Regions from separate parts of the Neptunomonas sp. CHC150 genome, predicted to be linked through region 3. Evidence: predicted binding sites of a transcription regulator. Region 3 holds the regulator's gene; each other region holds the start of a gene.
What was found. The regulator FNR, encoded in region 3, switches genes on or off when oxygen is low (the NO sensors DNR and NnrR bind a similar motif). The targets are predictions, from matches to a motif close to TTGATNTANATCAA.

Region 1 (7,859 bases), on a different contig from region 3:
GCTATCGTTTTTTCCAGTTCGTCTAGTCGTTTACGAGCGGCCTCATCCTTTTCTTTTTTAAGCGCTTCGCGCTCCATCTTCAATTGAATGAGTCGACGCTCAAGGCGGTCCATATCTTCTGGCTTGGAGTCCATTTCCATACGGATACGAGAGGCCGCCTCGTCTATTAAGTCAATCGCTTTATCAGGAAGCTGGCGGTCAGTGATATAACGCTGTGACAATTTAGCGGCAGCAATAATAGCTGAGTCCGTAATATCGACACTGTGATGGATCTCATAGCGCTCTTTTAGACCACGCAAAATAGCAACGGTATCTTCTTCGCTAGGCTCATCCACTATCACTTTCTGGAAACGGCGCTCTAGGGCGGCGTCTTTTTCTACATACTGACGATACTCATCTAATGTCGTTGCCCCAACACAGTGAAGCTCACCACGCGCCAAAGCCGGTTTAAGCATATTACCAGCGTCCATCGCGCCTTCGCCTTTACCTGCCCCAACCATAGTGTGCAGCTCATCAATAAAGAGGATCACTTGGCCTTCTTGCTTAGACAACTCGTTAAGCACCGCTTTTAAACGCTCTTCAAACTCGCCCCTAAACTTAGCACCAGCAATCAAGGAGCCCATATCCAGCGACAAGACTTTTTTGTTTTTTAAGCCCTCAGGGACTTCGCCGTTTACGATTCGTTGCGCTAAGCCTTCAACAATAGCCGTTTTACCTACACCAGGTTCACCTATTAATACTGGATTGTTTTTGGTACGACGCTGAAGAACCTGAATGGTGCGGCGTATTTCATCATCTCGTCCAATCACGGGGTCTAACTTCCCGGATTCAGCTCGTTCAGTTAGGTCTATGCAGTATTTATCCAGAGCCTGCCTATTAGACTCAGCATTCGCATCATTGACGCTATCACCACCACGCATAGCAGAAATGACTTTTTCAAGTGCGGCTTTTGTAACACCCGCCTCTTTTAAAACCTTACCTGCATCACTTTTGTCATCAAGCATGGCCAGCAGAACAAGCTCGCTTGCTATAAATTGATCTCCGCGCTGCTGTGCTAGTTTTTCGGTCAGGTTAAAAATACGTGCCATGTTTTGCGATAGCCGAATTTCACCGTCAGGGGTTTTAATCGTAGGTAATCGATCAATCGCCTCACCTATTAAACGGGTTAACTGTTGAGGGTTAGCTCCCGCTTGGGCAAGCAATGGCCGAACCGAACCGTCTCGCTGCTCTATGAAAGCAGCCAACAAATGAATCGGCTCTATTTGGTTGTTATCTTTCCCGATGGCGAGCGACTGCGCCTCGCCGAGCGCTTCTTGTAACTTAGAGGTAAATTTTTCAGGTCGCATCGACACTCTCCTAATTCTTGAACCGACATGGTTTTCATCCAGTCATTGCGAGATATATGGGGATAAGAGCGCGTAGATTCAAGCATCAGCTGTTCAAAAAACAGACATATGTAACCCAAAAGATTAATCTAGATCAATAAAACGGGCGGAGGTATTGGTCAAGTGTGTTGGTAGCTTATTGAATTGTCAGCTCGCCGTCTTCCAAATCAACGTTGCCATACGGCCTGTCTGAATATCGCGGCGATACGAAAAGAAGCGACGCTTATCAGTAAATGTACACAAGCCCCCACCGGAGACATGCTGAATACCTTGTTCAAACAAACGGAGGCGCGCAAGCTCATAAAGGTCAGCCAACCACTTACCTGCGCGTAAAGAGGGAGTAAAACATTCGGATGCTTGGGAGTTATGATCACAGAAGCGCTCTCGTACTTCAGGCCCCACTTCAAACGCCAATGGACCTATCGCGGGGCCAAGCCAGACATGCACGTTATGAGGGCTTGCGAAGTTAGTCAGCGAAGCTTCTAACACTCCGTTAGCCAACCCTCTCCAACCCGCATGCGCTGCTAATACTCGCTGACCATCAGTCATAACTACCGGTAAGCAATCTGCAGTCATAACAAGGCAGGCTAAGCCAGTATCTTCGGTCCAGCATGCATCCGCTTCTCTAACACGCCCATCTCCTTTGGCCTCTACACACTTGATACCGTGCACCTGAGTAAGCCACTGAGCACGCTCGATGGCTAAAGCGCTTAAAAGTCGCTCCCGGTTCTCAATGACCGCAGCGGGGTGATCATCCACGTGATCACCTAGGTTTAAAGCGTCAAACGGGGCCTTACTCACACCACCAAGCCTTAGGGTGGAAGCCACCTGTATATGAGCAGGGGCTTTCCAATCAGGTCGTATAAAATCCATCTTTACTCCCACAGTTGATTAGTGTGATTTAGGCGACAAGGCACTCGCTACCCAAGCGCCTCATTTTCATCTCTGTCGTGCTGCAAAACCGATAAAAGTTGAGCAAAGTCCTCAGGAAGGTCGACTTCCCATGACATTAGCTCGCCGGTGACCGGATGAAATAACTCTAGTTTTTTGGCATGTAAAGCTTGGCGCTTAAAGTTACGCAAGTATTCCTGAGTCTCTGTGCTAATACCTTTTGGTAGACGAAAACGACCACCGTAAAAAGGATCACCTACCAGAGCATAGTTAATATGTGCCATGTGTACACGAATTTGATGTGTACGGCCGGTTTCTAGTTTCAAACGTATATGAGTGTGCGCTCGATACTTATCTAAGACTCGATAGTGCGTTATCGCCTCTTTACCTGTCGGTACAACGGCCATCTTCTGGCGGTTTCGGGGATGACGAGCTATAGGCTCTTCGACGCAACCTCCACCGGTCATAACACCAATACTCACAGCCTCATACTCACGCCCCATGCTACGCTCTTGTAACTGTTTTACTAACTCAGTTTGTGCCTGGACGGTTTTGGCAACAACCATCAAACCGGTTGTATCCATATCCAACCGGTGCACAATGCCAGCCCTCGGCACCAAAGCTATGTCTTGAATATGGTATAACAGAGCATTCATAAGCGTGCCGGTGCGATGCCCAACGGCAGGATGTACAACCAAGCCCGCCGGTTTATTAACGACCAAAATATCATCGTCTTCATAGACGATCTCAAGCGGTATATTTTCGCCCTCATGACCCTCAATCGCTTCAAGCTCTGCACTAAGGGCTATGCGCTCTCCACCAAACATCTTTTCACGAGGCTTTGATGGCTTACCATCTACGGTTATAGCGCCATCTTTTATCCACTCTTGCAGTCGCGAGCGTGAATAGTCCGAAAACAGCTGCGCTACTACCTGATCTAAGCGCTTACCACTGAACTCTCCAGAGACTATTGCCTCTAATTCTATCTTTTCTGACATCAATATACCGATCTGTTGCGCGGATGATTTTGCTTAGCTTCCGGTTGTGTTTAAATAAGCGGCTGGTAAGCACTGACGTCAGTATAACCGATACGACGAACGCCGCCGAATTTCCGTAGGCTGGTTAACAGGATAAATAGTAGATGCGTTTTTCAAAAATAGTAGGAATTGTGGCCATCACCGTGATGGCGTCTGCGTGTTCATGGTTTGGAAGCGAAAAAGAAACGCCTGACATCCCTGAAGAACAGCTATATTCAGAGGCAATCCAAGCCCTTGAGCAAGACGAATATAGTAATGCTGTTAAAAAGCTTGAGCTTCTAGAGGCTCGCTACCCATTTGGCCGCTACTCCGAGCAGGCGCAATTAGAGCTAATCTACGCCTATCATAAGAATTATGAACCGGCCGCCGCCAGTGCCGCCGCTGATCGATTTATTCGACTGCACCCTTCTCACGAAAATATCGACTACGCCTATTATCTAAAAGGGTTGACGGCTTTTGAGCAAGACCGTACTTTTTTAGAGCGCTACTTACCGATCGATATCACTCAACGTGACCCTGGTGCGGCTCTGAATTCCTTCGAAAGCTTTTCAATATTGCTCAATCGATACCCGGATAGCCAATATGCGCCAGATGCGCGTAAACGGATGATTTTCTTAAAAAACCGCTTAGCCCAACATGAAATTAACGTAGCCCGTTTTTATATGAAACGCGGTGCATTTGTTGCTGCAGCTAACCGCGGCCGCTATGTAGTAGAAAACCTTAAAGAAACGCCTTCTGTACCTGAAGCGTTGATTGTCATGTACCAATCCTATACCGAACTCGGTATGAACCGCCTTGCGGCAAAATCAAAAGAAGTGTTGGCAACCAATTATCCTGACATCCCAGTAAAAACTTACCGCCAAGAGCATAAAACCTTGTTGGAAACAGCTACATTTGGTTTATTAGGGTCTGAGGAGGAAGTTATCGAAGTCGAAGACGTGCATACACTACCTTCAGCCAATGAGCGCCCTTGGTACCACCGTGCGACCTTTGGCATTTTTGAATAAAACACGACCATTAGCTATTTCAGGAGCACCCAATGGACGCCACTGCTATCCGAGACGAGATGAAAGTTTTACCCGAAATAGATCCCGGTTACGAAATTTCGAGACGGGTCGCTTTCATTAAACAGCGCTTACAAAGCTCTGGGCTTAAGACTCTCGTATTAGGTATAAGTGGCGGTGTTGACTCTTCTACGTGTGGGCGCTTAGCTCAAATTGCTGTAGACGAACTAAATCTTGAAGCAGGCTCACAAACGTATCGTTTCGTCGCTGTGCGTTTACCATACGGCATCCAAAAAGATGAAGATGAAGCACAACTCGCACTTAGCTTTATTCAACCATCTGAATCACTCACCGTAAATGTCAAAGCAGGCACAGATGGTATCGTTGACGCTGTCACTCAAGCACTACATGAAAAGCAGCTTTTATCAGCATCAGAAGAAGCTATCGACTTTGCAAAAGGCAATGTTAAAGCTCGCGCTCGTATGGTGGCGCAATATAAAATAGCCGGTATTCTTGGCGGCTTAGTATTGGGTACAGATCATTCAGCGGAAAATATTACAGGCTTCTACACCAAGTGGGGTGACGGTGCCTGCGATTTAGTGCCTCTATTTGGCCTGAGCAAGCGCCAAGTTCGCTTACTCGCCAAAACACTCGGTGCTCCAGACATTCTTGTTGAGAAAACTCCAACCGCTGACTTAGAATGCCTTGCCCCTCAAAAAGCAGATGAACAAGCACTTGGGCTCTCCTATGATGACATCGACAACTTCCTCGAAGGAAAGCCAGTAAGCAGCGAAGTAGAAGCCCGTATTGTTAGCATTTTCATCAAGACACAGCACAAGCGTGAAGCCATCCCAACTATCTACGATGATGGTTTATAGCTAGACTATACCAATAGCCCCCACCTTCATGGTTAATACGGCGCTAATAACCTATCACTGAGCGGCTTATTAAAGTGAGCCGAGCCGCCCAGCTAATTGGTATGGACGCGGGTCTATAACCGGTGTTTGTCCTAATAATAAATCAGCTTGCAAACGAGTAGAGGCAGGCGCTAACACCAAGCCGTTTCGGAACTGCCCTGCATTCACAGAGATGCCTTGATAGCCCGGCACCTCTCCAATAAAAGGAATTCCTTCAGGAGACCCAGGCCTCAACCCGGCCCAATGATGCTCTACCGGAAAATCGGCTAACCTCGGAATAATCCCCACCGCTGTTTGATACAGAGACTCCCGAGCACTCTCAGTGATTTGCTTATTAAACCCCTCATGCTCAAGCGTACTACCCACTAAAATGCGCCCATCACTTCGTGGAATGACATAACGCCCGGCCATCAAAATAACCCGATTAACAATGTTAGGCTCTGCTTTAAAGACCATCATTTGCCCCTTAACCGGCTCAACCGGCAAAGAGATTGATAGCCCACCTAATAAATGCCCCGTCCAGGAGCCTGACGCAACGACTGTATGCCCAGCCGTAATATTTCCCTGAGATATTTGAACGCCGAGGACGGTTTCCCCTTCAACGACAAAACGCTCAACACCCGTATTTTCTTGTAATGTAACCTGTTTTAAATCCATCACACTTCGGCGCAGAGCCTGTCCCAAACGAGGGTTACGTATACTGCTTACCTCAGGCATCCACAAGGCCGACTCATAACCAGAAGCAAACTCAGGTTCATGGTGATATAAGTGACTCGCTTCAACTGCCACTAAGGGGCGGTGATACGCTGCCGCCCACGATAACGCTGCGTCACGGTCCTCAACATCGACCATGTACATGCCTTTTTGGCGCAATTCAGGATCAATGCCGGTTTCTTCGGTTAAGGCTGCCGCTAAATGGACATAAGACGATTGAGACCAGGTTGCCAACTGAGTTACCGCTGAAGAATAGCGCCATGGGTATAAAGGAGAAACGATCCCTCCGCCTGCCCAAGAAGCCTCCTTTGCACACGTACCTCGCTCAACCAAAGTGACGCTCGCACCAGCTAAAGCTAGCTCTCGTGTAAGCATCAAACCGATAACACCGCCGCCTACTACTAAAAAATCACTCATATTTATCACAATCGCTATCTTGACGTCTGTATTTCTTATTTGAAACTATAAGCGACAGTGTAGGGGATTTCATGGTTCAAATGAACGAATACGTCCCTGTATGCCCACAACTAAATGAACAGGGCTTATTAATTCGTTACTACTCGTAAGCTTAAAAGTACCATTAGAGCCCCAATTCATGCGCCCTGACGGCAAGAATGACAAACTATGACCTCGATTCCATGTTGCCGATAGCGCTGTAGGTAACTCAAAGGCACGTAAAAGCAAATCAGTATTCGCCTCATAAGCGCGATTATCATCTACATCTAAAAATAATATCGCGCCATGGCTCCAGTCTCTGGTTCCAGTAAGCGAGGTTCCTGCGCACGCTAACAAAGCACCATCACGGCTACACAAGCGAACAGGACGGCCTAGTTTAACAGCCTCCGAGCGAGCATCAGACATTACATGACGAAATAACAAGGCAGAGCTTGATAACTCGTTTTGACTTATCCAACGAGTAAAGGCGGGGATGGCAAGAGTGATAATAATAACTGAAATAACGAGCGTGACTAACAGCTCAATGAGGGAGAAGCCTTTTTGTTTACTAGTATCACTGTGATTAAGCGCATCTTGACATAAATCCTTGTCCGATAAGCGAGCCATTGTTTTCCTCCTTGAATAACAATGAATTAAGAATGTAAATTAGCTTGGCAAATTTAAACCTCCCTTAAATTTACCAACAATTAGATCCAGAACTAGCACCTCTGCTACCCGTATGATCCATACTTAAAGTACCGCAATCATCGCCAGCTTGAGCTCCAGAAGGAGTCGCCGTAATTGTGTAAGTGGTGGTCGTATTTACACTGAAAGCAAAAGTGTATCGGCTGTCCATACCTGAATCAGAAGTACAAGCCAACCCAGGTATCGCGTTCGTATATGCCATTGGAGAGCTGGTTGAGAACCCTCGTTCCATGGCTTGAGACAACTCCAACAAACACCCTTTAGCTGACTCCCGCCAAGACTGTAATACAAAATTTTGATAAGCAGGATAAGCAATAGCAGCCAAAATACCAATAATAGCAACAGTAATCATCAGCTCTATTAGGGTAAAACCTTTTGATTTATGAGGCATTAATAAAGCACCACTTCCATTGATGTAATTTTTGGTAATTGGCCATTCTTTGGTTCTGTTGCTTCAAAGGCCACCAAATCCCCTTCATTAAGATCAGCAGAATAAATTTTCTCAGGGCCAATGCTTATTTTCAAATTGCGCGGAACACGGTACGAAACACCCGCGATAGTTATAATAACGGCTTTTGTCCTATTGATGCTTTCAATATTACCTTGACCATTCAATGCAAAAGATAGCCCTGATGTAAGTAAAGAGATACTCACAACACCCATTTTAAGAAAGTCTTTTAAATATTTCATTGAAAAATTTGCCTCCAATACTGGCGTCCTAAACCTGTACCTTTGTTCACTCCTTCTATACATGAATCAGTGCCGTCGCAA
Region 2 (7,859 bases), on a different contig from region 3:
GAACGAGCAGCAAAAAACGGTGTTGATGTTTTCCGTATCTTTGATGCTATGAATGACCCGCGCAATCTGGAAACAGCAATCAAAGCTGTTAAAGAATCTGGTAAGCATGCGCAAGGGACTATTTCATACACAACTAGCCCAGTGCATACCACTGAGACTTGGGTTGAGTATGCTAAAACCTTAGAAGATATGGGCGCTGACTCCATTGCTATCAAGGATATGTCGGGTATTCTGACACCTTATGATGCATTTGATCTCGTCTCTCGCCTTAAAGCGCAAACAGACTTAGAAGTTCAATTACACGCACATGCTACCTCTGGCTTATCAGATATGTCGATTCTGAAAGCCGTGGAAGCGGGTATTGATCGAGTCGATACTGCTATCTCTTCTATGTCTATGACGTACGGTCATACAGCAACAGAATCCGTAGTTGCCGCCCTGCAGGGGACTGATCGTGACACCGGCCTTGACCTAGAGGCTTTGGAAGAAATCGCTGCTTACTTCCGAGAAGTTCGTAAGAAATACGCCAAATTTGAAGGTTCATTGCGTGGTACTGATTCACGTATTTTGATTGCTCAAGTACCTGGCGGTATGTTGACGAACATGGAGAACCAGCTCAGAGAGCAGGGTGCTTCAGATAAGTTTGATGAAGTCTTAGCGGAAATTCCACGTGTCCGTAAAGACTTGGGCCATATCCCGCTGGTAACACCTACATCGCAAATTGTAGGGACTCAAGCTGTTATCAATATTTTGATGGGCGAGCGTTACAAAACAATCTCTAAAGAGGTGCAAGGGATCCTTAAAGGTGAATACGGCGCCGCGCCAGCTCCTTTTAATAGCGATTTGCAGGCGCGTGTTTTGGATGGCGCTGAAGCGATTACTTGTCGCCCTGCGGATATGCTGGAGCCTGAAGTGGAGCGTTTAACAGCGGAGCTTAAACAGCTTGCTGCTGATAAAGGTATCACTCTGGCTGACGGCGACAAGGTGATTGATGACGTGCTGACGTACGCTCTCTTCCCGCAAGTCGGCCTTAAATTCTTAGAAAACCGAAATAATCCGGATGCGTTTGAACCCGCGCCGACCTTAGAGGATGCACAAGCTATGGCTGCCCCTAAAAATACTGGACCTCAAGTTTATACAATCACAGTGAATGGTCAGAACTACGTTGTTCAAGTAGCTGAAGGTGGAGATGTCTCTTCAATTGCACCTGCACCAGCCGCGGCGGCTGCGGCAGCGCCAGTAGCTGCAGGCGCGGGTGAGGAAGTGCCAGCGCCTTTAGCGGGTAATATTTGGAAAGTCCAAGTGTCGGCTGGGCAAGCAATCCAAGAGGGTGATGTGTTAGTCATTCTAGAAGCGATGAAGATGGAAACAGAAGTACGCGCTGCTCGTGCGGGTACCGTTGTAGCCATCGACGTTAAAGAAGGTGATGCGGTTCAAGTTGGCGATTCGCTACTGACGCTAGCGTGAGGGATCACCTGAATGGATAAAGTGTTAGAACTCTGGCAAGCATCGGGGATATACAATATCTCCTTTGGCCAGTTCGTTATGATAGTAATTGGTTTGTTATTACTATTTTTAGCGATTCGTAAAAACTTTGAACCTTTGCTACTCGTCCCAATTGGGTTTGGTGGCATATTGGCAAACATACCAGAGGCTGGTCTGGCCTTCTCGGCTGTGGAGAATGCTATTCATTTTGCCTCGCCTGAGCTGATGGCCCAGTTTGCGAATATATTTGGTATAACGAGTACTGATCCGCATGATGTATTGCATGCTTATCATGTCTCCAACCCAAGTACTCATGCAGCTGCCTCCTTACTAGCTAATGATAGTGGTTATAACAATGGTATGTTGTATAACTTCTATAGTGTTGCTATTGCTTCGGGTGTTGCACCTTTGGTGATTTTCATGGGTGTTGGTGCTATGACGGACTTTGGGCCGTTATTAGCCAACCCTAAAACTTTATTCTTAGGCGCCGCCGCTCAGTTCGGTATCTTTGCGACAGTACTAGGTGCTGTTGGCTTGACGCAGCTGGGAATAATGGACTTTAGCATCCAAGACGCTGCCGCTATAGGCATAATTGGTGGCGCAGATGGCCCTACGGCTATTTATGTGGCTAGCTTGTTATCGCCTCAGTTGTTAGGCGCTATTGCGGTTGCTGCTTACTCTTATATGGCATTGGTTCCTTTGATTCAACCACCAATCATGCGTGCGTTGACTACAGAATCTGAGCGTCAAATTAAGATGGTTCAGTTACGCCATATTTCTAAAACAGAGAAAATCCTTTTCCCTATCTGTTTGCTTGTTCTGGTTGCTTTGTTGCTTCCTGATGCAGCACCGCTACTGGGTATGTTCTGTTTTGGTAACCTAATGAGAGAGTGTGGTGTTGTTGATCGTTTAAGTGATACAGCTCAAAACGCATTGATCAATATCGTAACAATATTCCTTGGCTTGTCTGTAGGTTCTAAGTTATCTGCTGATAAATTCCTAGACCTTCAAACGCTGGGTATTTTGGTGTTAGGTATTGTTGCTTTCGGTATTGGTACTGCATGCGGTGTTATCATGGCTAAAATCATGAATAAGATGGCAGGTGGTAATGCTATTAACCCACTGATCGGATCGGCTGGTGTCTCTGCTGTTCCGATGGCGGCTCGTGTATCCAACAAATTAGGCTTAGAAGCTAACTCTCAGAACTTCTTGTTGATGCATGCGATGGGGCCTAACGTAGCAGGTGTTATTGGTTCAGCCGTAGCGGCAGGTGTAATGATTAAGTTCGTTAGCTAAAGCTCGTGTCTTGGACGTAAAAAAGGCTGCATTTATTGCAGCCTTTTTTGTCTCTTACGATTGTGTCTGTTACTTGGCGAGAAGGGAGCTAGAGTTAATAGCCGAGTAGCGTTTCTAGATGTGCTTCTACGCTAAAGGCTAGAGCCACTGGGTTATAGCCACCTTCCAGTACAGAAACTACTCTTCCTTGTGAATAAGTTCGTGCTACATCTAAAATGAGTTTGGTTACCCAGCGATAATCTTCTTCATCGAGGTTGATATCAGCCATCGGATCTTCATGGTGGGCATCAAAACCGGCAGAGATAAAAATCATATCGGGCTTGTGTGCTTGTAGTGCAGGAAGCCAGTTCTTTTCGACTAAATTTCTAAAAAATAAGCTGTCACTGTGTGCAGGCATTGGGCAGTTGAGTATGTTGTCTCGCTGTATGTCTGCGTAGCGTTCGGGGTAAAACGGATGCTGGAATGTTGAGCATACCAGTACCTCTGGCTTGTCTTTAAAGATGTCTACGGTGCCATTACAGTGGTGGACATCGAAGTCCAGAATGGCGACACGATGAATATTGTCATTTTGTAGCGCTTGCATAGCTCCTATAGCCACGTTGTTATAAAAACAAAAACCCATAGGAGTGTTGTGTTCTGCATGATGCCCAGGAGGTCGCACTGCGCAAAAGGCGTTGGTGCTTTTGCCTGCTAGTACTCTATTCGTAGCTAATATAGCTGAGCCGGCTGCTAAGCTGGCCGCATGCAAAGATTGTGGGCAAAGTGCAGTATCTTCATCGGCGTAGATGACGCCTTCTTTGGGTTGCTTCATTAGCAACCGCTTTTCATGCAGACAGGCATGCGCTAAGGCGATTTGGTCGGAAGTCACGTGAACAGACTGCATCCGGTCAAGGTGTGAAATCAGCCCCGTTTTTTCTAAGACTTTATGTATGGCCATTAAACGAATAGGGCTTTCGGGGTGCTCTGGCCCCATATTGTGTAGCCCGCAATCATCGTGGCTGATTAAAGTAGTAGTCATGATTATCTTTTTTTATTGTCGATAGGGTGTTTTAAGTCAGTGTACTGCATAACTAGGGTGAATATCCCCTATGCAATGGTATGAATTGGGCGAGTGGTGGTGATCAATTGATCTGAATCATAGGCGTTATAGTGAGTGAGGCACTATTATTTGGGCCTGCATTGAATGTTTAACACTGGTGTGCACCCTCACCAGTGTCTTTTTTATGTATATGATTACTTCCACCCTTCATAGATGCCTCTTATACTGTTGATATCTTGATGTTTTTATCAGCTCCGGACGGCTAATGTGCAACTATCACCCGTAGACTATTCTGACAAGCAGGTGCTCTTAATAGAGAGCAGCGGAAATATGCGATCTACGGTCGTGTTTATGCTGCGACAGTTGGGTGTGAGTCATATTCAAGCCGTTGGTATTAATGATCAGGTGTATGATCTTCTAAAAGAAGAGAACTACGACATAGTCTTGTTAGGCCACAACCCTAGTGATCCCTTGACTGGCATGCAGATTTTAGAAGAGTGCCGTTATAAAAAGATCATAAAGCCAAATACTTGCTGGGTGTTTATGACCAGTGATGCATCTCAAGATGTTGTCTTGCATGTCGTGGAAAGTCAGCCTGATGCCGTTATTACTAAGCCGTTTTCAGCCGCCGAGCTTAAGCTCAGGCTTGATATGTTGCTGTATCGAAAACATGCGCTGTCGGCGGTCGAAGAGGCCATCCAAAAAGGCCAGTTGAGTCAGGCCGTTAAATTATGTGATCAAGTTGAGTTATCTGGCGCTAATTATGATTTTGTACAGCTCATCAAAGGCCGGTTATTGCTTCAGCTTAACCGCTTTGAAGAGGCAGAGCATTTTTTCAAGTACCGTTTTGCGCGCCTGAATGAAAAAGAAAGCGGTCCTTGTTTGGCGCAAGCGTATATCGGGCAGCAACGTTATTCTGACGCTAAAAGTATCTTGGTCGAAAGCATTGCAAAATTTCCATTGTTAATGACGTCCTATGACTTATTGGCACATGTCTTGGAAAAGACAGGGGAGTTAGAAGGTGCTCAAGAAGCACTTCAAGCAGCGACACAGCAGTCCCCTTTAAGTTTGTTGCGCAATATGGAGTTGGGGCGAATAGCGGTATACAACCGTAACTTATCCATAGCTGATCACGCTTTTAAGCGATCTATTAATTTGAATAAAACCAGTTGCTATCGGTCTGCTGAACCTTATTTGAAGCTGGCAAATGTCCGTCGTTTAGAAATGAAAGAAGTAGATGATCGCCAGCAAATAGCCCTTTATAACCAAGTTGAAGAGCTGCTCAATACAGCGGGCTTCCAGTACCCGCATGACGAAATTTTTAAGGTGAAAAGTGCGTTATTGAAAAGCCAAACGTGCACTGACTTGGGAGATACGGAGCGTGCAGAACAGCACCTTCAGCAAGCTGGCACCCTAGCTAAAAATTTGGATGAACCTTTTGATATTAAAAGGGAAATGTTGGAAGTTGTTGGCGATCCTTTACCTATATTGGACACACCTACCTCACCTAAACCTTTACCAGCAGCCAGTAAAAAAGTGGCACATAAGCACGACCCTGAAATGAGTCATAAAGTAAACCGTCTAGGCGTTACGCATTATAATGCGGCTAAAATAGCCCAAGCGATTCGTTATTTTGGTTTGGCAATAGAATACGATGCTAAAAATAGCCGTGCATTACTAAACTTAGCGCAGTTATTCTTAGAATCAGCGCGTCAGCAAAAAGAAAAACGTGAAGAACGTCTTAAAATGGTACAGCGATACCTGCGTTTGACGGTGCGTATGGAGTTGTCTGATATTGAAATGCAAAAGCGGCGTTTACTTGAGCGCTGCCTGCAAGAGCCCATCGAAAAACTACCCGAGGGTAGTCTTGGAGTATTGCTAAAGTAAATGGTCTCCCCGCAGGGACTCGAACCCCGATCTAAGCCTTAGGAGGGCCTCGTTCTATCCGGTTGAACTACAAGGAGATAATGGCGCCGATTCTACTGATTTTTGGCTAACTTTGAAAGCCTTGATGTACAGGTCTATGCTTTGCCTAGATGTGATTGGGAGCTGTAATCGCCTTTGGAGCCGGATGCGGTGTAAAGCGTGTTCGCTTGAGGTTTTCCGCGCAGCAGTGATAAAAGCTTATCCAGGCTTTGCTTGTTGCGCATGAGTACCAGTTCATTGCGCTGATTAGCTGCCATCACTGTTTTGAGTCTGTCTTCCAGAGTCGACCAGTTGGACAGAAACTTTTGCTTAATGTTTAGGTTGGGGATTTGCTGAGCGAGCTGGTCGATGCCTGCTTTATTTAGCGGAACGCCAGCCGTGCTCATGCATTCTGCGCGTTGCTTGTTATTGCTGTCGAATTGGCTAAGCAGTGACGCTTTTTGTTCAAACGTAGACTTTATAGCGTCGATGTCTCTGCTCTGAAACGCGCCTAGCTCTGTCGTTAGAATATTGTCCAGCTGCTCTAAAAGCAGAATACCCTCTTGAGTAAGGGTGTCTATCTTCGCGAGCGTAGAAGGATCGAGTGCCATAGCGTTAGCCCATTTGGCTCTCAAAATCGATCATTTTCCCCGCAACACGTTCAGCGTCAATGGCGTAAGAGCCATTGTCGATTGCTGCTTTAATGCGAGCAACTTTTTCAGAGTCTACGTCTGGGGTGTTAGCTATTTGTGCATCAGCCGCCTTTAAAGCGCGAGCAGTATCACTTAATTCTACCGTATCTTTTTGAACAGGTGCGATAGGAGTGCTTGTTGCAGGTGCAGCCCCATTACTTCGCTGGGTGCTGACCTTTTCACGTGCCGTCAACGCTTGTTGCGCTGAAGAGCTGTTAAGATCAATGACCATTTTTTCTACCCTCTATTGGTTCTTACTGACTATAACGGCTGCGATAGGGAATACTTTAGGAAAAAAGTCACTTATTTTTTTGCCGCTTAAAAACTGTATAAAGTATAAACAGAGCGCTTCTAAAATGCTACTAATAGGCTGGTGTTGCTGACACAACGCCACGGCTGATGACATAGGCGCGAATAGCTTTTTGCGAGCGACTATTCATCACATCAATTTGCTCCCCGAGTGAGCCGTCCTCCAAGGCGACGCCTTGTGTTCGAATACTGAGGCCCGATATTTGTGCTTGAATAATAACGCTGTCGCCTTTGTTAACGAGTAAGGCTGCTTCCAGTAATTGAGGGGTTAGCGCTGTATTGGGTGATAGAGAGCGTCGAGCCTTTAGCCCAATTACCTGAGCTGGATCTCTAAAATAGCCGCGGTTGAGTGTGGCCAAATTATCTTTCACAAAACGTATATCTTTTGCAGTGATACTGCTGCCTTTTGCGATGGCTCTGGCGGTGTAGGCAACGGGGGCGATAGCAATGACTTTGGCCGCGACATAAGTATGCCAAGTTTGTGGATCAGAGCAGGATACGCGTAAGGTTAATCGCCCACCCGGGGGGAGAGCTTTGGGGATAGGGAAAGATAAGTTTGAACATTTTCTTTGATTAATCCCTTCATTAATCGAGTTTATGTCTATAGTGATACTAGTGTGCGGTAGCTGTTTAGCAAAATGGGCTTCTAAACGCTGGGTGATGATTGTTTGCAGTGACTCAGCGGCCAAGGCTTTTGCGGGAAGCAGAAAAGAGCTAAATAGAATCTCTAAGGTGCCGACAACAAGGAATAGACGTTTAAAACTCACGGGATGGCCTGACTTACAGGTTATTGTCGTGGTGCCACTGATTAGTGACATAGAATTTGGTGTAGATCATGTCAGGTATTCTAGATACTGTAAACCTACGTACCCAGATGGTGGGGCAAAACCGGCTTGAGTTATTATTATTTGGCTTAGAGACGGAGCAAATTTATGGCATCAACGTATTTAAAGTACGTGAAGTGCTTCAATGCCCAGCCTTGACGGAAGTGCCACGATTAACCACGGCTATTAAAGGTATGGCTCACATTCGTGGAGAAACCATTCCTGTATTGGACTTATCAGAAGCGATAGGCCGACCTTCAGTACCGAAAGAAGAGCTACAACGTTGCTTTCTAATTGTTGCTGAATACA
Region 3 (7,859 bases):
ATCGATATTCGGGATGGGTTACAGTACGAATGTGTTGCTTGTGGTGCATGTATCGATGCATGTGATGAAATCATGGACAAAATGAATTACCCAAGAGGGCTTGTCCGATACACAACTGAGCATCAGCTAACAGGTAAAAAAACACACCTCTTACGCCCTCGCCTAATCGGTTATTTTGCAGTGCTCCTGCTGATGTGTGCAGCTTTCGTTTACGCTATTGGTACACGTGTTCCAATTGAGCTTGAATGTATTCGTGACAGAGGACAGCTGTACCAAGAAACAAACAATGGCATGATTGAGAATATTTACACACTCAAAATTGCCAATAAAGAACAAGTTGCTCATCAGTACCGTATCTCGGTAAGCGGAATTAAAGGTATCGAACTCATAGGTAAAGAGCTCGTTACGGTTGAGGCAGGCCAACTCATCAACCAAACAATTCGCTTGCGCGTTGATCCAGCTAACCTAGAGCACCCAAGTTATGACATTAAGATAACAGCGGAGGCTACCGATGGTAGCGGTATTGAAATAACGAAAGAGAATCGCTTTATCGGCCCTGCCCCACGCAGATAGTCGACCCAAGCGTTAATTCAGGTAAAATGGCTGCCACACTTAATGGCAGCTATTTTTATACAAGCAGTAGAGATATGACTGAAGAAAACGAAGTAATAGCACCGTGGTACAAACAACCTTGGTTATGGTTCATCCTTACCCCTCTTATTGCTGTTTTTATTTACGGCTTTTCTTTTTTATACCTGTCAATCGTAACGATGGACGGCGTAGTCAAAGATGATTATTACCGTATCGCCCGTGGCTACGAAGTAAAATCAGAAAAGAACCAACGAGCGTTGGATCAAAATATCGAAGCTCAAGTCAAACTAGATACTATTACCGGTGATGTTATGGTTTCGCTTTCTGGAAACCTGAACCCGGCTCCTGCATCGCTAACCCTCGATATTGTTCACCCCACGCACCAAAAATATGACCAAGCAATTACGTTAAAAGCCATTGGCGCTCAAAACTTATACACGGGCTCCCTAACAGGAAAAATCACCGGCAAACGCTTTTTGTTTTTATTCCCTGCAGACGAAAGCTGGCATCTCCATGAAGAAATGCAGCCGCCCTACGATCAAAAAACAGTTGATATGAAACCAGAGCAGTAGAGCCCTTAAACATGCAAAGCTCTACCAACGAACGCTGCTTTCACTGCGGACAGGCAATTCCATCCGGCACACACTTTAGCGCGCTTATTAACGATAAAGAGCAACCTATGTGTTGCCCCGGATGCAAAGCCGTTGCCGAAACCATTGTTTCCAGCGGCTTGACGCATTATTACAAGCATCGTCAAGGTGAACTGGTCCTACCTCCTGAACTCGTTGGGCAAGAGTTACCTAGCAGTGTTCAAGATGAGCTACTTCTCTATAACAACCCTTCTATTCAAAAAGAGTTTGTTTCTGAAGTAGAGCCTGGAATCAAAGAAGCCGTTCTCGTTATCGAAGGGATCACCTGCGCCGCTTGCGTCTGGCTATTAGAGCATCATATAGCGAAACAAGCGGGCGTCATCCAAGCTTCGGTCAATTTAACGAACCACCGCGCTCGTATCCGTTGGAAAGAGACCGATATACAACTCAGCGATATAATGTCGTCCATTTATCGTATCGGTTACAAAGGCCACCCTTATCACCCAGATAAAGAAGAGCAGCTGCTTGAGGTTGAAAAGAAACGTGCTATTCGCCGCTTAGGTGTCGCTGGCTTAGGCATGATGCAGTCAATGATGTTGGCTATGGCGTTATATGCAGGTGCTTTACAAGGCATAGAGCCGGTCTACGAAGCATTTATTCGATGGGTCAGCTTGATTATCGCCACCCCTGTCGTGTTTTATGCTGCCCGACCTTTTTTTGTGGCTGCCTTACGAGATTTGAAAGCCCGCCATTTAAGTATGGATGTGCCTGTATCGATAGCAGTGGGAGGAGCCTACCTCGCGAGTGCCGCCGCTACCCTGCTGGAAACCGGAGAAGTCTATTATGACTCGGTTACCATGTTTACCTTCTTCTTATTGATTGGCCGCTACCTTGAAATGCAAGCGCGCCACCGTACAGGTCGCGCCGGAAACGCATTACTCAACCTTTTACCCTCCAGTGCCACTCGTATCATCAACGGCAATGAAACATTGGTTCCAGCAACAGAGCTCAACGTTGGCGATGTTGTGTTAGTCAAACCCGGCCATATAATTCCGGCGGACGGTACAATCTGTGTGGGCGGCACATCGGTAGATGAATCTGCATTAACTGGCGAGTATCGCCCATTAAGCAAGCATATCAACGACCCTGTTGTCGGCGGCACAATTAATGTAGAGAACCCCATTCAAATACAGCTCACAAGCGTGGGGACAGAAACAAAATTATCAGCCATTGTGCGCTTATTAGATCGTGCCCAACAAGAAAAGCCAAAGGCTGCACAAATAGCTGATAAAGTAGCCAGCTATTTCGTAGCCGCTGTACTCATTACCGCTGCTGTTGTGAGTTACGCTTGGTGGCATATCGCTCCAGAGAACGCATTCTGGATCACTCTTTCAGTACTGGTGGTCACTTGCCCTTGTGCTCTATCATTAGCCACTCCAACCGCCCTAACAGCGGCTACCGGTACACTGCGCCAACATGGCTTACTCATTACTCGCGGGCATGTGCTCGAAAGCCTCTCAACGGCAACGCATATTGTTTTTGATAAAACAGGCACACTGACAGAAGGTAACCTTTCTCTACAGCAAACAGTAACGTTCGGGCATTACGATACTGAGCACGCGTTAACGGTAGCGGCCGCATTAGAAGCCCACTCTGAACACCCAATCGCTAAAGCGTTTCACCGCTTCGGAGCCCAATCAGCCGACAACATAAAGGCGAGTTTAGGACAAGGTATCTGCGGCGAATATAACCAACAACAGTACCGTTTAGGAAAGCCTGAATTCGCCTCTCAACTGTGCAATCAATCGATCAGTTACCGTGACGCTCCCGACCAAGAACAGCAGTGGCTATTATTATGTAACGATCAAGCCCCAATAGCCTGGTTTAGCCTGAGTGATCAAATTCGAAACGACGTTCCATTAGCCCTTAAGCAATTAAAGCGCCTAGGGTTTAGCGTTAGCATGCTCACCGGAGATAGCTCATCGGCTGTATCCGCAGTAGCCGAACAACTCGCTATCACAGACATTATCAGCAATGCTTCTCCGCAGGATAAGCTTGCGCACATACAGCAACTACAGCGCCAAGGGGCGCAAGTTATCATGGTAGGCGATGGAATCAACGACATTCCCGTGTTAGCCGGTGCTCAAACCTCTATAGCGATGGGCAGTGCAACCGATCTCGCCAAAACGAATGCAGATGCTGTACTGATTAGTAGTGAAGTAACCTGCTTAGTCGACGCTATTGTCCTAGCACGTAAAACTCAGCGCATTATTCGTCAAAACCTAGGCTGGGCAATCTGCTATAATTTGCTGGCGCTTCCCCTAGCAGCCTTGGGCTTTGTGGCTCCTTATATGGCAGCTATTGGCATGTCTACAAGTTCACTGGTTGTTGTAGGCAACGCTTTGCGTCTCACTCGGTTACCCCGTCGTAAACCGCTACACTCAGGCCAGAAGAGTCGTTAATTATGGAAATTCTTTTTTTTCTTATCCCACTTGCTGTTATTTTAACGGGCGCTGCTATTTGGGCTTTTTTTTGGAGTGTAAATACCGGCCAATACGATGATCTTGATTCACCCGCGCACAGCATTTTATATGACGACGATGACGACCTCATACCCGACGAAGCAAAACAAGATAAGAAGTAAATAACGTGCCCACCAGCCTCACACTCACCACGGCTATTATATTAGGTTTGCTTGGCAGTGCTCATTGCCTGGGTATGTGCGGTGGTATTGCAGCCTCTATTGCCATGACGCAGTCTCGTCGCTACTACTTGGTTGCATACAACGTTGGGCGAATATTCAGTTACGCTTTGGCTGGTTTTTTGGTGGGCAGTCTTGGATTCATGATCAAAGATCCCGTGACCGGACTTATACTGCGCACGGGTGCAGGTCTCTTGTTAATCGCCATGGGGCTTTATATCGGGCAATGGTGGAAAGGGCTAACCCGAATCGAAAAATTGGGGCAAGGGTTATGGTCTATCATCCGCCCCGCCGCCAGCAAACTACTGCCCGTTCAGACTCTTAGCCAAGCTCTACTGCTTGGCTTCTTTTGGGGTTGGCTGCCATGCGGTCTTATTTATAGCACGCTTATTTGGAGTGCCTCTGCACAACATCCGTTAGAAAGTGCTGTACTCATGTTTACCTTTGGCTTGGGTACCCTACCTGCCATGCTTGCAACTGGGTTATTAGCTAATGAGATCAAACAATTACTCCAGCGCCAATGGATTCATACTGTAGCTGGTATCGTGATTATCGCCTTTGGCATTTACACCATTCCATGGACGGGATTAACGCACTAGCTTGACCCCTGTCAAAACAACACACATCCGTATCCTCTAACATGGCGTCAATACTATGATGATGTACAGAGGATCTATTTGTGGCTCAACCGACTCAACTTGCTTGGAATACAGATTTAATCAAGCGCTATGACCTAGCAGGCCCTCGATACACCTCATACCCAACGGCTTTACAGTTTGATACTGAGCATAACGAAATTGATTTAATTCGCACCGGATTGAAAACCAGTGATGCTCATGCACCGCTTTCTTTATACATACATATCCCTTTTTGCGCGCATGTTTGCTACTACTGCGCCTGCAATAAAGTGATTACGCGCAACCGCGATAAAGCCCAGCCTTACTTAGACACTCTCTACAAAGAAATAGAACAAGCCGCTGCTTGGTACGGTAACCAGCGTATTGTAAACCAATTGCATTGGGGCGGCGGCACGCCTACTTTTATCAGTGACGAGCAAATGCAAGAACTGATGACACATTTACGTCATCACTTTGCTCTGCGCAATGACGATAAAGGCGATTATTCAATCGAGATAGATCCGCGTGAAGCTTCTTCAAACACACTAAAAACATTGCGCGCTACAGGTTTTAACCGGATTAGTTTAGGCATCCAAGATGTTGATCCTCGGGTACAAATAGCCGTTAACCGCGTGCAGTCAACTGAAGATACACAGCGCATTCTCGATGAGGCTCGCTCATTGGGGTTTAAATCCATTAACATGGATTTAATTTATGGATTACCGCACCAAACACTCGAAACGTTCAATAAAACACTCGATACAGTTATCGACATGAGCCCCGATCGCTTATCGGTATTTAACTATGCCCACATGCCTGATCGGTTTCGCCCTCAGCGACATATCAATGTAGCCGACTTGCCCAGCGCCAATGAAAAATTGGCTATTTTACAGTCAACGATTCAAAAACTGCTCAATGCCGGTTACGTCTATATTGGCATGGATCATTTCGCAAAGCCGACAGACGAACTAGCTATCGCTCAACAAACAGGCAAATTACACCGTAACTTCCAAGGCTACACCACACATGCCGATTGCGATTTAATCGCCATGGGCGTATCGGCTATTAGCCAAGTAGGAGACGTGTATTATCAAAACGAGCACGATATTACGGCGTGGAGTGCAGCCATTGAGGATCGAGGCCGTGCCATTAGGCGTGGCATACAGCTGACTAAAGACGACCATATACGTCGTGATGTTATCACCCAACTTATTTGTCATTTTTCACTGGATACTACCGCGATAGAGACAAAATACGACATCGACTTCTTTGACTATTTCAATGATGTGTTACCTGAAATCAATCAGTTTAAAGAAGACAAGCTGTTATCGGTTAAAAAAGACAAAATTATTGTTTCGCCTGCTGGTCGATTATTGATCAGGCGCATATGCATGGCCTTCGATGCCTTTATACCAAAGGAGCATACCACTCTCGGTTATTCAAGAATTATCTAATATAGCCTTCACCCGCTTTCCTAAATAGTCCATAATCTGCTTTGTAAACGAGGCAGTATTGGCTAATTACGACAGGAAATTGTCATGACAGATTGCGGTAAAGAAGGGAAAGTTCATAGTATTCATCAGTCACACTGCAAAACATGCAGTTTGAGCTCTTTGTGCTTGCCTGTATCACTCAACATGACCGAAATGGACCGTCTCGATGATATTATCGAAAAAAGCCGTCCGCTAAAGAAAGGCGATCACCTTTTTCACCAAGGCGATGCTTTTAAATCCGTATACGCCATTCGCGCCGGTAGCGTCAAAACCTACACAATTACGGACCAAGGCGAAGAGCAAATTACCGGTTTTTACTTTCCTGGTGAACTTGTCGGTCTAAGCGGGTATGACGATGGCATTTATCCGATCTCGGTTAAAATGCTTGAAACAACTGCCGTCTGCGAAATTCCGTTTGATAATTTAGATGACCTTTGTGGCCAACTGCCGGAATTACGTCGCCAAGTTATGCGCACCATGAGTAAAGAGATTAAGGACGACCAGCAAATGATGCTTTTGCTTTCTAAAAAGAACGCTGAAGCTCGTATTGCTACGTTCATATTAAAACTATCGCAACGCTTCAAAGCCCGAGGCTACTCCGAGCACAAATTCCGTCTTTCCATGTCACGCAATGAAATAGGGAATTATTTAGGCTTAGCCGTCGAAACCGTGAGCCGTATCTTTACACGTTTCCAGAAAAGCGAAATTCTGGCTGTTGATGGCAAAGAAATTGAGCTGTTAAGTATCGACAAGCTCTATGAAATATCCGGCGAATGCCCTGGCACTTCAGAGCCAACCGATACGCAAGAGTTATCTATATAAAGCATTCTATCATTGCTCTTTCTTTAGGGCTGACCTCATATACTGCAATGCCGGACTCAAACGGCATTGCCCTTTCAAATAAAAACAGCACTAATTGCGCTCAAAAACTCTCCTTTTGAAGGACAGACAACCGGCCTTATTCAACTAATCATGGTTACAGAAACAGAGTTAACGCCGCCATACCGTTAACCGTACGTGCGCGCTCTTAGCTCACAAGGGATAACCATGAAATTAATCAGTCTACAATGCCTTAGCCAATATCGCCTGTGGTTTAGTTTAGCCCTGCTAGCCGCACTTTGTAGCTATGCGCTGGTTATTAATAACATGCAGCGTACGCAATTATTTCAAGCGACAATCGATCAAGTATTATCAGATGATTACCCCATAGAACAGTCTCTTAGGCGGTTGTTATATCAGGAACCCGACTTATCATTAATCACGCTCTGGAAGGATAATGACCTTATTTATCCGGGTGAGGGTTTAGATAACACACTGGCTGAATTGAGCCGCTTAAAAATGGCTCTCCCGTATTTCGAACAATTGTTGAAGTCACAGACTTCTCACCCTTTGATAATCAACAGTAGTCAATATCATTGTTGGGAGAATGGTTACACCGTCTGCACTTGGTCTACATACACCACAACAGCCTTATTTATGCCGACACTGTGGTTGGCGATCTTATTCTCGTGCATCGGCTTTATACGTCTTGTTCTGAATTACTACGACAAACTAATCCAGACAATACATGACCTTGCATCGCCTTTATCAAATGTTCACCTATACACCTATCTATTGGGTCAACAGATCGGTTTCACTTCGCCTCAACCTTATCTGGACACGTTACAACAAGAAACGAACAAAGCTAAGCATCTTCTCTATCAACTCAACCACCTTATGAGACGACCATCACTAAGGCACCCTAAAGCTAACCCACCCATCAATTACAGCACCACCCGCACACCCGGCGACCTTTTTACTCCAATCGACATCATAAATGAGCACATACACACGTATTTACCGACGCTCTTGCAGCAACGTCGTACTA

Region 1: the regulator FNR is predicted to act here: its motif matches at 1,470-1,483, upstream of clpB (ATP-dependent chaperone ClpB).
Region 2: the regulator FNR is predicted to act here: its motif matches at 3,907-3,920, upstream of OW491_RS12065 (histone deacetylase family protein).

Annotation. Positions count from the first base shown of each region.
Region 1 covers NZ_JAPNXU010000004.1:42,240-50,098, reverse strand. Annotated here, with positions in the region: gene clpB (ATP-dependent chaperone ClpB) at 1-1,346, opposite strand, end outside; gene pgeF (peptidoglycan editing factor PgeF) at 1,533-2,258, opposite strand; gene rluD (23S rRNA pseudouridine(1911/1915/1917) synthase RluD) at 2,306-3,274, opposite strand; gene OW491_RS04315 (outer membrane protein assembly factor BamD) at 3,418-4,320, shown strand; gene nadE (ammonia-dependent NAD(+) synthetase) at 4,353-5,195, shown strand; gene thiO (glycine oxidase ThiO) at 5,265-6,365, opposite strand; gene OW491_RS04300 (GspH/FimT family pseudopilin) at 6,435-7,010, opposite strand; gene OW491_RS04295 (type IV pilin protein) at 7,081-7,479, opposite strand; gene OW491_RS04290 (hypothetical protein) at 7,479-7,778, opposite strand; gene OW491_RS04285 (PilC/PilY family type IV pilus protein) at 7,775-7,859, opposite strand, start outside.
Region 2 covers NZ_JAPNXU010000010.1:60,055-67,913, reverse strand. Annotated here, with positions in the region: gene oadA (sodium-extruding oxaloacetate decarboxylase subunit alpha) at 1-1,467, shown strand, start outside; gene OW491_RS12070 (sodium ion-translocating decarboxylase subunit beta) at 1,480-2,781, shown strand; gene OW491_RS12065 (histone deacetylase family protein) at 2,876-3,799, opposite strand; gene OW491_RS12060 (tetratricopeptide repeat protein) at 4,088-5,707, shown strand; tRNA gene OW491_RS12055 (tRNA-Arg) at 5,709-5,784, opposite strand; gene OW491_RS12050 (flagellar protein FlgN) at 5,842-6,336, opposite strand; gene flgM (flagellar biosynthesis anti-sigma factor FlgM) at 6,341-6,649, opposite strand; gene flgA (flagellar basal body P-ring formation chaperone FlgA) at 6,780-7,493, opposite strand; gene OW491_RS12035 (chemotaxis protein CheV) at 7,562-7,859, shown strand, end outside.
Region 3 covers NZ_JAPNXU010000006.1:243,081-250,939, reverse strand. Annotated here, with positions in the region: gene ccoG (cytochrome c oxidase accessory protein CcoG) at 1-573, shown strand, start outside; gene OW491_RS07195 (FixH family protein) at 648-1,163, shown strand; gene OW491_RS07190 (heavy metal translocating P-type ATPase) at 1,175-3,643, shown strand; gene ccoS (cbb3-type cytochrome oxidase assembly protein CcoS) at 3,646-3,825, shown strand; gene OW491_RS07180 (sulfite exporter TauE/SafE family protein) at 3,831-4,481, shown strand; gene hemN (oxygen-independent coproporphyrinogen III oxidase) at 4,562-5,953, shown strand; gene fnr (fumarate/nitrate reduction transcriptional regulator Fnr) at 6,038-6,814, shown strand; gene OW491_RS07165 (hypothetical protein) at 7,040-7,859, shown strand, end outside.